2 linked regions of the Antarctobacter heliothermus genome follow. The protein of the gene in region 2 interacts with the protein of the main gene of each other region in a pairwise test. Links are inferred from orthologs where the notes say so. Each region holds a gene or a part of one and is shown on either strand. Other genes may lie near its edges.

Region 1 (8,741 bases), 2.1 Mb from region 2 along the record:
ATTCGTTTGAATTCTCTGCTGAATTGAGACGGACTGACATAGCCCACTTCCAACGCCGCTTCGTTAACTGTCTTACCCTCGGCAATTTTCATCGCAGCATTGTTCAGGCGCATCGACTTTACAAACTGGATCGGTGCCATCGTCGTGACCTGCTTAAACTTGCGGTGAAACACCGCTCGGCTCATGCCCGCGCGGGTCGCCAATTCTTCTATCGAGATCGCTTCATCCAAGTGGGACGACATATGCGTGATCGCCCGTGCAATGGCATTGCCTGCGCCAAAGGCATGTCGCGCAAAGATACCCGCCTCGCCTTTTAAGATCGTATAATACAGTTCGCGCAGTCGCGCCGGTCCAAGGACCGCCGTGTCCGTTTGACTGGCTCCGAGGTGGAGTAGCCTTAGCAGCGCATCGGTAAAATCCCCATCCCACTTGACGAGTCGGATTCCTTGCGCGCGCAGGTCGCCTTTGTTCACCGGCAAGATGGCACCGGCGTTTTCCATTTCCATCGCCAGTTCGGTCATTGCGCGTGGGTCCAGCGATATGAACATGCCATAAAGTGGGTTCTCTGGCGACGCATCAGGCGTGCCCGCCTTGACGGGCATAGACATGGGGCAGCACAGGTATTGGCTGTCGCCATAGACATATCTGTGGCCGTCAAGAATAGCCTCTTTCGCCCCGCTCACGATGGCCACGATGCAGGGCTCATAGACCGCCGGGACACATGGGATCGATTGGGTCGCCCGAAACAGTCGCACCCCCTTGATGCCAGTTTCGGTCAGGCCGTCATCGTTGGTTCGGGATGCGATAAGCTGCTTGATCTGTTCTTTGCTCATGCCAAAGATCTAAACGTTCCTTTTCTGCTCTGGCAACCATCTTGATACAATCAGGCAAATATTCGCGATGATTTCGCCTGTTTGTCATCGGTCGTGGGATTTATCTGCAGGTTAAAGACAAACACGCACCCCACGCGGTCGGATGACCAGTGGACCGAAGGAGAAAAAAGATGCCAGATACGACATTCGGACTCAACGGCTGGACACCCGAACGCCTCCGTTCACTTGCGGGCAAGACTTTTGTCATCACGGGGGGCAACGCCGGTGCCGGATTTCAGGCTTGCCGCATCCTACTGTCGAAGGGTGCCAAAGTTGTGATGTTGAACCGCAGCGCCGACAAGTCCGCCGCCGCTGTCAAAGACCTGAAAAAAGAGTTTGGCACGCAGGCCAATGTCAGCTTTGTCCAAATGGATCTGGCCAATCTGGCCAGCGTCCGTACAGCCGCCGCAGAGGTCCTGAGAACAGTTCCGCAAATCGACGCGCTGCTCTGCAACGCAGCCATCGCGCAGGTACCAACCCAGAAACTGACCGTCGACGGGTTTGAAAGTCAGCTTGGTACCAACCATTGCGGTCATTTTCTGCTGTGTGGACTGCTGTTTGATCGCATCGAGAAACAGCAAGGCCGGATCGTCGTCGTTGCCAGCCTTGGCTATAACATGGGTATTAGGTCGATCCAGTTCGACGACATGAACTGGGACAAAAACTACAGCGCCAACCCGGTCTACAGTCAATCCAAGCTGGCACAGATGATGTTTGCCTATGAACTACAGGATCGCGTCAGGTCCGCTGGAAGAAAGGTGAATGTATACGTCTGTCACCCCGGTTCTTCAGCAACGTCGCTGATCAGCACCAGCGGCGGCCTTTTGACCCGATTTACTTGGTGGTTGATGACCAACTCACCCATGGTTCAGACCGCTGAAAAGGGTGCGTACCCCGAAGTCATGTGCGCCACTGAAGACAATCTTGAACAACGCGCGCTTTACGGCCCAACTGGCCGTATGGAGTTCGTCGGCCCGGTCGGCAAGAGCAAGCTGAATCCTCACGCCTATGACAAATCTGTCATGTCAAAACTGTGGGATGTGTCAGAAACGGCAACGGGTTTCAGCTGGAACCTTTAACTGCATCTGTCGCATACCTGTTCATGGGGCGAATGCGTGCCGACCACGGTCATAGTCCCCAGTTTCTTGCCCATGGCAAGTTGGTCGTGGACGCGTCTAAGCCCTAAAGGGCGCGTATCTCCGCGACCGGCATGCCTTGCTACCCTGCTTCAGGAAGTCAGGGTAGACGCCTTCTATGGCTCCCTGAACTTCGATGCCGTCATGCGGTGCCGCTCCTGTCCCAGCCAGACAGATCCCTGCTAAAGCCGAGCTACCAGATGCCGGGACAGAACTGGTATATCGCGACCCCTGACGCGCAAACTTATGCGCGCCACGCAATTTTATTCGCTTGCCTACACCATCTCAGAAGTCGAGGTTTTCCACGGCCAGCGCATTTTGCTGAATGAACTCGCGCCGGGGTTCCACCACGTCTCCCATGAGCTTGGTAAACAAATCGTCCGCCCCGGCCATGTCGTCAATTGTCACTTGCAACAGCGTTCGCGCGTCTGGGTCCAGCGTGGTTTCCCACAACTGGCTCGGGTTCATTTCACCCAAGCCTTTGTAACGCTGAAGCGAAAGACCCTTTTCGCCTTCTTCCAGGATTGCCTTCAGCAGGTCCAGAGGCCCGTGGATCAATTGCCGACGGTCTTTCCTCTCGAGCGAAGAGGGCGCACCGTAAACGTGCTGAAGGCTCTCGGTAAACGACCCGGTGCGGCGCGCCTCACCCGAACGCAACATCGGTCCGTCCAGCGTGCGTACCTCTTCGACTCCGCGCAGGATTCGCGCCAGACGAACGCCCTTGTCCTGGGTGATTCGACCCGTCCAGCCGCGTTCGTATTCCAGCGCGATCAGGTCCAACCGCGCCGCCACCTTGTCTGCCACACCCTGCAAATCAGCATCCACAGCGCCGGGCACAAAGGCCCCAGCAATGGCTGCCTGTTCCAGAATATGCCGCGGATAATGCGTCGGAAAGGCATCCAGAACCCGCCGGAGTGAGCGCGCCTCTTCCACCACGCGCACCAGATCCTGTCCGACAATCACCTCACCCGAACCAAGGTTCAGTTGCGCGCCGTCGATCCCTTGCTGCACCAGATAGTCATCCAGCGCGGTCTGATCCTTGAGATAGACCTCAGACTTGCCGCGCGCGACCTTATAGAGCGGCGGCTGGGCGATATACAGATAGCCGTGTTCGATCAGCGCCGGCATCTGCCGATAGAAGAAGGTCAGCAGCAGCGTCCGGATGTGCGCCCCGTCCACGTCCGCATCGGTCATGATGATGATCTTGTGATAGCGGATCTTCGAGATGTTGAACTCATCCCGACCGATCCCGGTACCCAGTGCCATTACAAGGTTGCCGATCTCCTGTGACCCCAGCATCCGGTCGAACCGCGCGCGTTCCACGTTCAGGATCTTGCCTCGCAGAGGCAGAATAGCCTGCGTGCGCCGATCCCGGCCAGTTTGGGCAGAGCCCCCGGCAGAGTCACCCTCGACCAGAAAGAGCTCGGTCAAAGACGGGTCTTTTTCAGAACAATCCTTCAGCTTGGCCGCGTTGAAACTGACGTCCATCGCCGTCTTGCGCCGGGTCAGTTCGCGCGCCTTGCGCGCTGCCTCACGGGCCAATGCAGCCTCGACGATTTTACCGACAATACCTTTGGCCTGTCCGGGGTTCTCCTCGAACCATTCGGACAGTTTTTCGTTCATAAGCCCCTCAACCGCGGGGCGCACCTCGGAACTGACCAGCTTATCCTTAGTCTGGCTGCTGAACTTGGGGTCCGGCACCTTGACCGACAGGACAGCGGTCAGACCTTCGCGGGCGTCATCGCCAGTAAAATTGACCTTCTCACGCTTGGCGATGCCGGATTCCTGCGCATATTTTTGGATGGTCCGGGTCAGCGCCCCCCGAAAACCCGCCAAATGCGTGCCGCCATCCCGCTGGGGGATGTTGTTGGTAAAGGGCAGGACGTTTTCATGGTAGCTGTCGTTCCACCACATGGCGACCTCAACCCCGATGCCGTCCTTTTCGCCCTCCATGTAGATCGGATCATCCATAACGGCCTGCTTGGAGCGGTCGAGGTATTTGACAAACTCCCGAACGCCACCGTCATAGTGCAACTCTGATTTCAGTGGCTCGGCGGGGCGTTCGTCCTCTAGGATGATGCGCACGCCGCTGTTGAGGAACGCCAGTTCGCGCAGCCGTTTTTCCAAAGTCTCGAACTGGTAGTCGAGGTTGGAAAACGTGCCGGTTGAGGCGAGAAAGCGCACTTCTGTCCCGGTATCGCCATGCGAGTCTCCAACAACACGCAGGTGTTCCGTTGTTTCGCCATGTTCGAACTTGGCAAAATGCTCTTTGCCATTCCGCCAGACGCGCAGTTCCAGCCAGACCGACAGCGCATTTACAACCGAAACGCCGACCCCGTGCAAACCGCCAGAGACCTTGTAGGAGTTCTGGTCAAATTTGCCGCCCGCGTGCAGCTGGGTCATGATGACCTCTGCCGCTGAAACGCCTTCTTCCGTGTGGATGTCGACCGGAATTCCGCGACCGTTGTCGCGCACCGAGACACTGCTGTCGGCGTGGATTTTCACATGGACATAGTCGGCGTGTTTGGCCAACGCTTCATCGATGCCGTTGTCCACCACCTCGTAAACCATATGATGCAGACCCGAGCCGTCATCGGTGTCACCGATGTACATGCCGGGACGTTTGCGCACCGCCTCCAAGCCTTTGAGAACTTTGATGGAATCGGCACCGTATTCATTCGGCGCCGCGGGTTGGTCGGACATCGAGCGATCCTTTGTTATTTTGGCCCAATCTATAGAGGTTTAGCGGGGGATTGTCACGCGACGGACACAATATTTGGTAACCCGCGCGCGGGCGATTCCCGCCTTTGCGCGTTCAGAAGAGATGGCCCAGAAAATCGACCTGCTCATCCTCTGGCCATGGGGCATCCATCAGCGGCAAGACCCGCAGAAACGGGCTGGCCCCTTCGACAATATCGCCTGTTCGGGCCCCAACCATCTGACAATGACGAAACGGGTTGGCAGCCGGAAGAAACCCCGCCCGATCGTACAACGCCCGGTCCCCGAATAGGATCACGAATCTGGCGCGGCTGGAATTGGCTACTGTTTTGCACCTGTCCAGCAAAGCAGTCGCATGGCCACGCCCGCGCGCCTCTGCGGCCGTTGCCACGTCACCGACACCGATCACGTCCACTACACGGTCGCCAACACGGATTGCGCGGAGAAACAGCGACATGTGCGACAACACGCGGCCCTCGCGCCAGACAAGGCGCATGTGGGGGCGTTGCTGGAAAAAACTGCGGCCCTGGTAATCCGTCGGGAAACTCTGTCGAAGGATCTCGGCAATCCGCGCCTCATCCGCTGCCGTCAGGTGCGGTTCGGCGATGACCTCAATCACGGATGTGCACGCGGGACTCGCCTGCCTCTTCGGTGACTTCAAGATACTGCGCCTGCTCGCCCAGTTCGGCAAACAGCTCTGATCCGGTGCCGGTCATCCATGCCTGTGCGCCCAGCGCGACAATCTCACCGTACAACGCGGCCCGCCGGGTTGCGTCCAGATGGGCCGCTACCTCATCCAGCAAAAGGATCGGCGACGCTCCGAAATCCTGTGCAAGCGCCCGCGCGTTGGACAGGATCAGCGAGATCAGCAAGGCTTTCTGCTCTCCGGTGGAACATTCGGCCGCAGGTACTCCTTTGGCCGCGAACACGCCGTAGAGGTCAGTTCTGTGCGGTCCGACCAACGTGCGTCCTGCCGCCATATCGCGAAAGCGGCTTTCGGCCAGCGCCTCGCGCAGATCGGTCTCGGCGGGCGGCAAGCTGCCCTCGGATTGCACCATCTCCAGATCGGCAACAGGAAAGGCTGTCTCTGCGTCGGCCTGCGCGGTTTTCAGTCGGTCAAGCGTTTCTTGCCGGTTCGTGGTCAACAAGGCACCGCTGCGCGCCATCTGTTTTTCCAGCGCTTGATACCAATGCGGGTCGCGGACACTGTCCTTGAGCAGGCGATTGCGTTCCCGCATCGCCTTTTCATAGTCCAGCGATGCCTGGGCATGGTCGGGGAAAAACGACAGGGTCAAACGATCCAGAAACCGCCGTCGCCCCTCGGCCCCTTCGATCCACAGCCGGTCCATGGCCGGAATCAGCCAGACGGTGCGGGCAATGCGGCCTAGGGCAATCTGGTTGGCGCTCTTGTCGTTAATCGTGATGCTGCGCGCGGCCCCGTCTTCGGAGGCAAAGGTTATCTCTTGAAACCCCTCCGGGCCGATCAGACCACCGGTGATTTTCCAGCCAAGGCTTTGCGGGCGGCGCGCCATGTCCGCTGCAGCAGCACGCCGCAACCCGCGCCCGGGAGAGAACAGCGAAACCGCTTCGATCAGGTTGGTCTTGCCCGCGCCATTGGGCCCGTAGATCGCTACGGGTCGAACATCAACCGCAATTTCCGCCCGTCGATGCGATCGGAAATGCGATAAACTCAGGCGGGTTAGGGCAAGCGACATGGCAAGAGACGGTTTTTCGACGAAAAACCGTCAAGCCTCATACCCGCATCGGCATCACGACGTAGACCGCGCTGGTGTCACCACCTTCGCGCATCAGAGTCGGATCGCCGGAGGAATTGAACAGGAAAACGGCGTTTTCGCGGTCCACTTGGCTGGCGATTTCCAGCAGGTATTTGGCATTGAACCCAATTTCCAGCCGCTCATCGGCATAGGCGACGGCCAGCTCCTCTTCGGCGGCCCCGCTATCCGGCGCGTTGACCGACAGGATCAAACGATCCTCGTCAAGTTGCAATTTGACTGCGCGCGAACGTTCCGAGGATACGGTTGCCACACGGTCCACTGCCTTAGCAAATTCCGATGCGTCGACTTCCAGCTTGCGAGTGTTCCCCTGCGGGATAACGCGGGTGTAATCAGGGAATGTGCCATCGATGACCTTGGAGGTCAGGGTAATTTCAGGAGTGGCAAAGCGGACCTTGGTTTCGGACACTGACACCGCGATGTCCATATCATCCTGATCCAGCAGCTTGCGCATCTCACCAACGGTTTTGCGCGGGACAATTACGCCCGGCATCTCATCAGCGCCCTGCGGCAGCGGCGCGTCGATCCGCGCCAATCTATGGCCGTCGGTGGCAACACAGCGCAGAACCTTGCCGTCTTCGCCGTCGGCCATATGCATATAGACGCCGTTCAGGTAATAGCGAGTCTCTTCGGTCGAGATGGCGAATTTCGACTTGTCGAAAAGGCGGCGCAGCACCTCTGCCTTGGCGGAAAAGTTGCAGTCATATTCCGAGGTCGCCATGACCGGGAAGTCTTCTTTCGGCAGCGTCGCCAAAGAGAAATGCGACCGGCCCGCCGACACTGACAAACGGCCCGATCCGGGATCCGCAGCCAACGTCACCAGCGCCCCGTCCGGCAACTTTCGCACGATCTCATGCAGGGTCACGGCGGAGACAGTGGTGCCGCCCGCCTTTTCGACCTGCGCCACGGCGCGGTCCAGAACCTCAATGTCCAGATCGGTAGCACGAAAGCTGACGCTCTCACCCCCGGCCTCGATCAGCACGTTGGCGAGAATCGGGATGGTGTTGCGCCTCTCGACCACTGATTGCGCTTGCGCGACTGCGCGCAAAAGCGCCGCCCGTTCCATGCTGAATTTCATCGCCCTACCCTCTCCGCACTGCCGGGACGCGCAGCCTAGCCTGCGCTGGCCAGCACTCCAAGCCGGTTTTACGGATTTGTGTTGCTCTTTTGTCTAGGCGTCAAGGCGTTGCGGCGCACCAGACCCGGCGCGCCACATATTTCCCACAACTCTGATCAGGCTTCAAGCGCCCGGCGCAGCATTTCGACGTCCTCGTCGATCTGCCCGTCTTGCTGGCGCAGTTCCTCGATCCGCCGTACCCCGTGCATGACAGTGGTGTGGTCGCGCCCACCAAAGCGCCGCCCGATCTCTGGCAAAGAACGCGAAGTCAGCTGTTTGCACAGATACATCGCCACCTGTCGAGGCCGGGCAAAGTTGCGCACCCGCTTCGGCCCGATCATGTCCGACAGACGGATGTTATAATGCTCGGCAACCTTGCGCTGGATCTCATCTATAGAAACCTTGCGTTCCGAGGCACGCAGCACATCCGCAAGGCTGTCCTGCACCAGATCCATGTTGATCGGCTTGCCAACCAGCGAGGCAAAAGCAAACAGACGTGTCAGCGCTCCTTCGAGAACACGGACATTGGTGCTGATCCGGTGCGCAAGGAATTCCAGCACTCCGTCGTCGATGTGCAGATCGGGATGCATGGCGCGATAGCCTTCGACCTTGGTCTGCAAGATCCCTAGGCGCAGTTCATAGTCGGTCGGGTGCAGATCGACGACCAAACCCGATTGCAGGCGACTGCGGATGCGGTTTTCCAGATCTTTGATCTCATCCGGCGCACGGTCGGCCGAGATGATAATCTGCTTGTTCTGATCCACCAGCGCGTTGAAGGTGTGAAAGAATTCTTCCTGCGTGCTGTCCTTGCCGGCGATGAACTGCACGTCATCGACCATCAGCACATCGACAGAGCGGAACATTTCTTTGAAATCCATCATCTTGCGTTCGCGCAGCGCCTGCACAAAGCGGTACATGAACTGTTCCGCCGACAGATACAGCACCGCCAGATGCGGATTGCGCTGGGTGAGTTCCCAGGCAATCGCGTGCATCAGGTGCGTCTTACCAAGTCCGACGCCGCCATAGAGGAACAGCGGATTGAACGATACAGGGCCACCTTCGGCCACGCGTTTCGCCGCCGCATGGGCCAGTTCGTTCGGCTTGC
Region 2 (9,073 bases):
CCGAGGTGGCGCAGGCGCATGAGGTCGAACATCTGGCCCGTCACTATGAGGACCGGCTGGAGGAGGCGGGGTTCTTTTATCCCGAAACCAAGGCCGATGGCATGAAGACCAATCTGCGTAACATGTGGTCCCGGCTGCCGTTGACCCGCGCGGATGTGCAGATGCTGCACGGCATGATGCGGCAGGTCGTGCGCTGGAAAGACAAAAAAGCGGACTGATCCTGAGGGGATCAATCCGCTAGTCGGCCGGGCCAGCCAGGGAGGAAAACCGGCGCCGGTGATCAGGGCAAAATCAGTAGTTGCTGCCGCCGTAGCCGCCGGACTTTTTCGGAGGCGTGTAGGTTTTCTTGGGCGGCGTATAGGTGGGCTTGGGCGGGGTGTAGGTGTGTTGCGGTGCAGTATAGGTGCAGGCGTGGTTCACCACATAATCCTGATGCACCCAGTAGTACTGGCCCTGATGCAGCACCTGAACCCAACCGTACTGGCGGTCATAGGTGTCCAACACATGGCAAGGCTGGAAAGTGCCGGCGACGGCGTAGTTCAGGCCGGGACCAGTGCGATAGTTCAGGTGGTTCTGGCCGACCCATGCCTGATCGGCAGAGGCGATCGATGCGGTCAGTGCGGCAGCTGCAAGGGTGGCGGAAATCAGGAAGGTTTTCATGATGCTGTTCCTTTGGGTCTATGAACTTGGCTGGTCTTTGAATGATTGTAGGCGCTTGGTAACCTGTAAGCACAATTTACGTTCTCCACCTCTTTACCATAAGTCAGGCATTCCTGACCGGCCAAGACTTTCCTGCGAGGGGTCTGTTTCCCAAGGTTCCAAAGAGAAACGGACCGATCCGGGGGGATCGATCCGCAAGGAGTCCGGGGCCGGTCCGGGAGGAGGAGACCGGCGCCGGGAGGGAGGGGTCAGTAGTTGTAGTGCTGGTTGTGGCGCTTCTGGTTGTAGTGCTTCTTGTGGTGCTTCTTCTTGGGTGCCCAATGGCAGGACTGGCCCTGCAGGTATTTGGCCGACACCCAGTAGTATTTGTGGTTGAAGTAGACCTTTGCCCAACCGTGGTTGTAGGCGACCACATGCACGGCGGTGCAGGGGTTGAAGGTGCCCAGCTTGTGATAGTTGGTGCCGGGGCCGGAGCGGGCGTTCAGGTGATAGTCACCGATCCAGGCCTGAGTTGCGGAAGCGGCCGAAGCGGTCATTGCGGCGGCGGCGAGGACGGCGGAAAGAATGAACTTTTTCATGGTGTTGATCCTTTTTTGAAGTCTTTGATCTGGTGGCCGGTTTGGCTTGGCTGCGGGTCTTTGGGGTCTTCGTATTCTGTGACCTCAATCTAGCGAAATGGCCTTCGAGCCATAAGTCAGGCATACCTGACGGAGGTATTCCCGACCCTTGGTGCGGCAGCGCTTTGTGATCGTGCCCGGTCTGGCCAAGAGGCACTGGTGCATGCAGCGGTAAATGATCTGGCTGTCCCGTGCGCCTGGTGGACATATCCTGCGGCCCCTGTGACGGGCCTTCGGGGTGCGGTGTCGCCGCTCATGATCGTGGCAGGACATCGATGCCCGCGACTTGACAATCGACGCCCCGCGCGTTGCCCGACATCCGTTTCATGGAATGACACGTCTGGAAGGCGGAGCCGCAGCCTTGCCATACGTCACGCCTGCTTTTCGCGGTGACCTCTCAGCTTATCCGGGGATCAATCCAGACCATCATCTGGCTATGGCGCGTGAGCATTTCATACCGGCTTGGCCAGTTTCCGCCCCTGCAGGTCGACGAACACGCCTGAGCCCCGAGATGGGTCGATCACGCGATCTGTTCTTCAGAGCCGGCGCAAACAAAAAACGGACCGATCCGGGGGAATCGATCCGCAAGGAGGCCGGGGCCGGTCCGGGAGGAGGAGACCGGCGCCGGGAGGGAGGGGTCAGTAGTTGTAGTGCTGGTTGTGGCGCTTCTGGTTGTAGTGCTTCTTGTGGTGCTTCTTCTTGGGTGCCCAATGGCAGGACTGGCCCTGCAGGTATTTGGCCGACACCCAGTAGTATTTGTGGTTGAAGTAGACCTTTGCCCAACCGTGGTTGTAGGCGACCACATGCACGGGGGTGCAGGGGTTGAAGGTGCCCAGCTTGTGATAGTTGGTGCCGGGGCCGGAGCGGGCGTTCAGGTGATAGTCACCGATCCAGGCCTGAGTTGCGGAAGCGGCCGAAGCGGTCATTGCGGCGGCGGCGAGGACGGCGGAAAGAATGAACTTTTTCATGGTGTTGATCCTTTTTAGAAGTCTTTGATCTGGTGGCTGGTTTAGCTTGGCTGCGGGTCTTTGGGGTCTTCGTATTCTGTGACCTCAATCTAGCGAAATGGCCTTCGAGCCATAAGTCAGGCATACCTGACGGTGGTATTCCCGACCCTTGGTGACGTGCCAAGACCTGGCTTGTGGGCGCTTGAAGGACAGGGGGGAGCGCACTAGTGTCCGGGGCAACAATACGGAGGCGGGCATGGCAGAGAAACGCAAGCTGTTTGAAGAAGTGGGCGACAAGGCACAGGTGCCGGCCCGACCGTCAGGGGGCATGATCGACTCTGGCAAGCGCGGTGCGCGCGGGGCTGTGCGGCTATGGCTGATGCTTCTGTTTGCGCTTGTGGTTGTGATGATTGCCGTCGGCGGGTTGACGCGGCTGACGGACAGCGGGTTGTCGATCACCGAATGGCGCCCCGTCACCGGCGCGCTGCCCCCGATGAACGCAGAGTCGTGGGCGGCCGAGTTCGAGAAATACAAACAGATCCCGGAATACCAGTTGCAGAACGCGGGCATGACCCTGTCCGAGTTCCAGTTCATCTATTGGTGGGAATGGGGCCACCGACAGCTGGGCCGGGTGATCGGTCTGGTTTGGGCGGTCGGTTTCTTCGGATTCCTTGCGGCTAGGGCGATCCCGCCTGGTTGGACTGGGCGGCTGCTGGGCCTTGGCGTGCTGGGCGGTTTGCAAGGGGCGATCGGCTGGTGGATGGTGTCATCCGGATTGGGCGGTGACCGGCTGGATGTCGCATCATACCGGTTGGCCACGCACCTTGGGCTTGCCTTTGTCATTCTCGGATTTATCGTGTGGTATGTGTACCGCTTGACCTATGAGGAACGCGCCCTGATGCAGGCGCGGCGCAGCGCCGAGCCAAAACTGTTTTCCATGTCCACCGGCTTGCTGCACTTCAGCTTTTTGCAGATCCTTCTGGGCGCACTGGTGGCTGGGATTGACGCGGGGCGCAGCTACAACGACTGGCCCATGATGGGCGGAGAGATTTTTCCGTCCAACGCGCTGGATCTGGAACCGCTGTGGCGCAATTTCTTCGAGAATGCGGGAATGGTGCAGTTCATCCACCGATTTGCAGGTTACCTGTTGCTGATCTTTGGCATTGTCGTCTGGCGGCGCGCGCGCCGGTCGCCAAACGGTGATACACGCTTTCGTTTCAATGCAGTCCTTGCTGCCTTGCTCCTGCAGGTTGCGCTAGGTATCGTCACGGTTGTGTATTCGGCACCGTGGCAGATTGCCATCCTGCATCAGTTGGGGGCAGTCGCGCTATGGGCATTGATCTTGCGGGCGCGCTTTGCCGCGCGATACCCCGCACCACAAAGTGTAAGAGGGACGTCCTGAATGGGTGTGTATGAAGAGTTGATGGCGTTCCAGCGCGATACAGAGGCGTTGGCGCAGGTTGCGGGGCGTCTGAGCTGGGACCAGGAAACCATGATGCCGCGCGGCGCGGCAGACCAGCGTAGTGACGAACGAGCAGCGATGGAGGCGGTGCTGCACCAGCGCCGGACAGATCCGCGTGTGGGTGACTGGCTGGCCGCGATTGCCGAAGACGAGCTGGACGCGGTGGCCCGTGCGCAGCTGCGCCACATCCGCCGCAGCCATGAACGCGCCGTGCGCGTCCCCGAACGGCTGGCGTCCGAAATCGCGCGACTGGTCAGCCGCAGTCATGTGATTTGGGCCGAGTCGCGCGCAGATGACGATTTTGCAGGCTTTGCACCTGTCCTGAAAGAGGTGATCGCCCTGCGTCAGGAAGAGGGCGCGGCACTGGCGGCTGGGGGCGATGTCTACGACGCGCTGCTGGAAGATTACGAACCGGGCGCCAAGGCCGCAGACCTAGAGGCGATGTTTGGCGCATTGCGGCCGCGTCTGGTTGCGCTCCGCGAGGCGGTGCTGGCGAAGCCGCAGCCCCAAGGTCTGTCCGGCACGTTTGACGAAGGTGGCCAGATGAAACTGGCGCGCCTGCTGGCCAAGACCTTTGGCTATGACATGAAACGCGGCCGCGTGGACAAGGCGGTGCATCCGTTCAGTTCTGGCTCTGGTGACGATGTTCGGATCACCACACGCACCATGCCGTTGGAGCCGTTCAACTGTTTCTATTCGACCATCCATGAGGTCGGACACGGCTGCTATGAGCAAAACATCGACACGCAGTACCGGCTGACGCCGCTGGGGGCAGGGGTGTCGATGGGCGTGCACGAAAGCCAGAGCCGCATCTATGAAAACCAACTGGGCCGCTCCCGTGCTTTCACCGGGTGGTTGTACCGCCAGATGCGCGACACCTTTGGCAACTTTGGCATCACGGATGAGGACGGCTTTTATGCCGCCGTCAATCAGGTTCGGAACGGCTATATCCGCACCGAGGCGGATGAGCTGCAATACAACCTGCACGTCCTATTGCGGTTTGATCTGGAGCGAGCGTTGATCTCTGGCGATCTGCTGGTCGATGATCTGGAGGCGGCGTGGAACGACCGGTTCAAGGCCGACTTTGGCTTTGCGGTGGACAAACCTTCGGACGGGGTGTTGCAGGATGTGCATTGGTCTGCAGGGCTGTTTGGCTATTTCCCGACCTATTCCATGGGCAATGTCTACGCCGGGTGCCTCTACAAAGCATTGCGGGATGCGGTTACCGATCTCGACGCGCAATTGGCTCAGGGCGATACTTCGGCCGCGACGGGCTGGTTGAAGGAGAACCTGCAACAGTACGGCGGGTTGTATACGCCGCGCGAAGTGATTGAAAAGGCCAGCGGCCGGGCGCCCACCGAAGCGCCGTTGCTGGACTATCTCGAAGAGAAATTCTCGGCGCTGTACGGGTTGTAAAGGGTACAAGCCCCTAAAAAGGGTAACAGCGCCGCGATACGGCGCTGTTGTTCTTTGCCTGTAACCGTTCTGTTGTTCTTTGCCTGTAACCGTTACCGCCAATCCGCCTCTCAGCTCTCTGGGTAGATGTAGCTTTTGCGCGCGTCTTCCAACGCGGACAGGCTGCGGTTGATGGCCGGTATGGCCCGGTTGATCAATTGTGCCACCTGCGGCGCCAGCGACGCGCGCGCCGAGGGACCGCTGGCCTGGATCATCAGGGTGTAGGCTTTGTCGAAATCATCGGACTGGCTGCGATAGACCTCTGCCAGGGCCCTGGATTCGGCCAACAGGCTGGCGCGGCCCGGTTCGGGGTCCTTGTCCGCAAGACGACTGATCAAGGCCCCCAGTTCATCCGCGCGTGTGACCATGCTGCTGGCGCAAGTCTCACTGAAGGAGATCGCGACATTGTCGGTGGTCGACGCCTCCGCGTATTGACCAGTGGTCAGCCCCACGAACCAATCCGAACAATCGCGCGACCGGCTATCAAGGCCGTTGATGGCCTTGACCAGTTTGTTCGAATCGGCCTTTCGGACATTCTGGGCCTCGATGCGTTGGTTCTGTTGATACCGATCATACCGAGCGTAGAAGAAAACGACACCAACGCCAAAGGCAACAAAGGCCAGAACAATAGATAGAATACGCATCGAAAGCCTGTTTTTCCTGTTTGATTAATCCTGTTCCGGGGCTGCGGTATCCCCGTCCTCATCCTCGTCGCCCTGATCGGCGATCCAGGCGACGGACACCACGGTTTCACCCGCCCCGGTGTTGAACACCTTCACACCGCCAGCGCTGCGTGACCGGAATGAAATCCCATCAACGGGCACACGGATCGACTGTCCCGTTGAAGTGGCCAGCATGATCTGGTCGTCCATTTCGACCGGGAAAGAGGCCACGATTTCGCCCCCGCGCATGGATTTCTCCCATGCGGTGACACCCATACCGCCGCGTCCGCGGACCGGGTAATCGTGGCTGGACGACAGTTTGCCGAGGCCCTTGGCAGTGATCGTCAGCAGCAGGTTTTCCGCCGCGGACATCTGGGCATAGCGCTCTGGCGGCAACTGGCTGTTGGCGTTGCCTTCTTCTTCGTCGGGTGTTTCCGCATCGTCAGCCAGCCCGGCCATGGCGCGGCGCATCTTGAGGTAAGAGGCGCGTTCATCGGACTCGGCCTCAAAGTGCCGGATCACCGACATGGACACAACTTCGTCGCCATTGGATAGGCGCACGCCACGCACCCCGGTGGAGTTGCGCGAGTTGAACACCCGCACCTCTGGCACCGGAAAACGGATCGCGCGGCCCGAGTTGGTCACCAGCATCACGTCGTCATCCTCAGAGCAGATGCGCGCGTTGATCAGGCGGGTGTTCTCATCATCCCCCTCGAACTTCATCGCGATCTTGCCGTTACGTTTGACGTTCGTGAAATCCGACAGAAGGTTGCGCCGGACGGACCCCTTGGAGGTCGCAAAGACGATTTGCAGATCGTCCCAGTCCTCTTCGGGGCGGTCCACAGGCATGATCGCCGCAATGGACACCCCTGTCGGGATCGGCAGGATATTGACGATGGCCTTGCCCTTGGACGTGCGTCCGCCCAGCGGCAGGCGCCATGTCTTGAGCTTGTAGGCCATGCCATCGGTGGTGAAGAACAGCAGTTGCGTATGCGTGTTCGCGACAAACAGAGTGGTGACCACGTCGTCATCTTTGGTCGCCATGCCCGACAGGCCCTTGCCCCCGCGTTTCTGCGCGCGGAAATCGGCCAGAGCGGTCCGTTTGATATAGCCGGACTGGGTGACGGTGACGACCATGTCCTCACGTTCGATCAGGTCTTCGTCTTCCAGATCACCGGCCCAATCAATGATCTGGGTGCGGCGGGGAACGGCGAATTCCTCACGGATGGCGCGCATTTCGTCGCCGATGATCGACATGATGCGATCCCGTGACGACAGGATTTCGAGGTAGTCCTTGATCTTGCCGGCAAGGTCTTCCAGCTCATCCGTGACTTCCTTGACGCCCAGTTGGGTCAGGCGTTGTAGTCGCAGTTCAAGGATAGCACGGGCCTGTGTTTCGGACAGGTTGTAGGTGCCGTCCTCATTGGCCTTGTGGGTCGGATCGTCGATCAGTGCGATATAGGGCAGGATCTCTCCGGCGGGCCAGCGCCGTTCCATAAGGCGGGTGCGCGCCTCGGCGGCATCGGCAGAGGAGCGGATGGTGGCGACCACCTCATCGACGTTTGAGACCGCAACCGCCAAACCGCACAAGACATGCGAACGTTCGCGTGCCTTGCGCAGCAGATAGGCGGTGCGGCGCGCCACAACCTCCTCTCGGAAGTCAATGAAAGCGCTCAGAAAACCATAAAGCGTCAGTTGCTCGGGCTTGCCGCCGTTCAGTGCCAGCATGTTACAGGCAAAGCTGACCTGCATGGGCGTGAACCGGTACAACTGGTTCATCACCACCTCGCCGGTGGCATCGCGCTTCAGCTCGATCACGACGCGTACGCCGTCGCGGTCGGATTCGTCCTGAACGTGGGCTATGCCCTCGATCTTTTTGTCGCGGGCCGCCTCGGCGATGCGTTCGATCATCGTCGCCTTGTTGACCTGATAGGGGATCTCATCAATGACGATGGCGTAGCGGTCTTTGCGGATCTCTTCGATCCGGGTCTTGGCGCGGATGATGACGCTGCCACGCCCCTCAAGATACGCCTTGCGCGCGCCAGAGCGGCCAAGGATTACGCCGCCGGTCGGGAAATCCGGGGCAGGGATGTATTCGATCAATTCTTCGATCGACAGATCCGGGTTTTCGATCAGCGCCAGCGTCGCGTCGATCACTTCACCCAGATTGTGCGGCGGAATGCGGGTCGCCATACCGACGGCGATGCCCTCGGCACCGTTGACCAGAACGTTGGGATAGCGCGCGGGCAGGACCGTGGGTTCCCGTTCCTTGCCGTCATAGTTGTCCTGAAAATCAACGGTGTCTTTGTCGATATCGGTCAGCAGGGCCAATGCGGATTTCGCCAGACGGGATTCCGTGTAGCGCATCGCCGCCGGGCTATCGCCGTCCATCGAGCCAAAGTTGCCCTGACCATCGATCAGCGGCAGGCTCATGGAAAAATCCTGCGCCATGCGGACCAGCGCGTCATAGATCGCGCTATCACCGTGCGGGTGATAGTTACCCATCACCTCACCAACTGATTTCGCGGACTTCCGATAGCTTTTGTCGGGCGTGTAACCGCCGTCAAACATGGCATACAGGATGCGCCGGTGCACAGGTTTTAGGCCATCGCGCAAATCGGGAATCGCACGGCTCACGATCACGCTCATCGCGTAGTCGAGATAGCTGACCTTCATCTCGTCTTCGATAGAGATCGAAGGGCCGCGATAGACGGGGCGCATTTCGTCTTCGTTTTCAGGGGGTTCTGGCGTGTCGTTCACGAAATGAGCCTGCTGGTTGTTCTGCCATATCTTGTTGAGGCGCTTATATCAGAGACTATCTGTAGGGTGCAATGGCAGCGCGATGGGCGGACATTGGCAGCCACCGAGAGACAGTGCTAACATGCTGTTTTTATTGAAAAGTAAAGATTTGCTTGGCAAGATTTATCGGCGATCTGACAACACGAGGTAAAACCGATGCAGGAGTCTGAAACAGAGCTGATGCTCAAGGGCTACGGGCTAACCACGGCAGAGTTCTTCTACCACATGCCCGACTACGCGCATGTCCTCAATACCTTCATCTGGCAGGAGTACGATCTTGCACCAGATCACCCCAAACTCTTTGAGTTCATCGAATTCTGGCACGATGAGATTGAGGGATCGTTGCATTCCGTCCGGTTCACCCATCGCAAGATGATCTCGGCCGGGGAATGGCGCAATATGGTGGGAGAGTTCCGCTATCACTGAGACGCGCGGCGGATAAATGTAGGCGACAGAGAGGTTGGACCCCTC

The links.
Region 1: the proteins of gyrA (region 2) and gyrB interact in binary tests that used the Escherichia coli proteins (3 or more experiments, as listed by UniProt). The link is inferred for Antarctobacter heliothermus from one-to-one orthologs.

What each region holds. Positions count from the first base shown.
Region 1 is NZ_CP022540.1:1,131,973-1,140,713, reverse strand. What follows is about bases 2,003-5,021. They hold gyrB (DNA topoisomerase (ATP-hydrolyzing) subunit B), read right to left. Parts: upstream 4,712-5,021; coding sequence 2,294-4,711; downstream 2,003-2,293. Other genes in these bases: ANTHELSMS3_RS05420 (GNAT family N-acetyltransferase), read right to left, coding at 4,824-5,021. Also shown: ANTHELSMS3_RS05435 (AraC family transcriptional regulator), read right to left, coding at 1-833; ANTHELSMS3_RS05430 (SDR family oxidoreductase), read left to right, coding at 1,004-1,951; more of ANTHELSMS3_RS05420, read right to left, coding at 5,022-5,345; DNA replication/repair protein RecF, read right to left, coding at 5,338-6,441; dnaN (DNA polymerase III subunit beta), read right to left, coding at 6,479-7,597; chromosomal replication initiator protein DnaA, read right to left, coding at 7,753-8,741. UniProt on the Escherichia coli protein: DNA gyrase negatively supercoils closed circular double-stranded DNA in an ATP-dependent manner to maintain chromosomes in an underwound state.
Region 2 is NZ_CP022540.1:3,249,472-3,258,544, forward strand. The notes cover bases 5,610-8,960. They hold gyrA (DNA gyrase subunit A), read right to left. Parts: upstream 8,564-8,960; coding sequence 5,810-8,563; downstream 5,610-5,809. Other genes in these bases: ANTHELSMS3_RS15670 (hypothetical protein), read right to left, coding at 5,610-5,785; ANTHELSMS3_RS15680 (usg protein), read left to right, coding at 8,759-8,960. In the rest of the region: ANTHELSMS3_RS15640 (RNA methyltransferase), read left to right, coding at 1-218; ANTHELSMS3_RS15645 (SH3 domain-containing protein), read right to left, coding at 292-660; ANTHELSMS3_RS15650 (SH3 domain-containing protein), read right to left, coding at 909-1,238; ANTHELSMS3_RS15655 (SH3 domain-containing protein), read right to left, coding at 1,916-2,245; ctaA (heme A synthase), read left to right, coding at 2,481-3,626; ANTHELSMS3_RS15665 (carboxypeptidase M32), read left to right, coding at 3,627-5,102; more of ANTHELSMS3_RS15670, read right to left, coding at 5,213-5,609; more of ANTHELSMS3_RS15680, read left to right, coding at 8,961-9,028. UniProt on the Escherichia coli protein: A type II topoisomerase that negatively supercoils closed circular double-stranded (ds) DNA in an ATP-dependent manner to maintain chromosomes in an underwound state.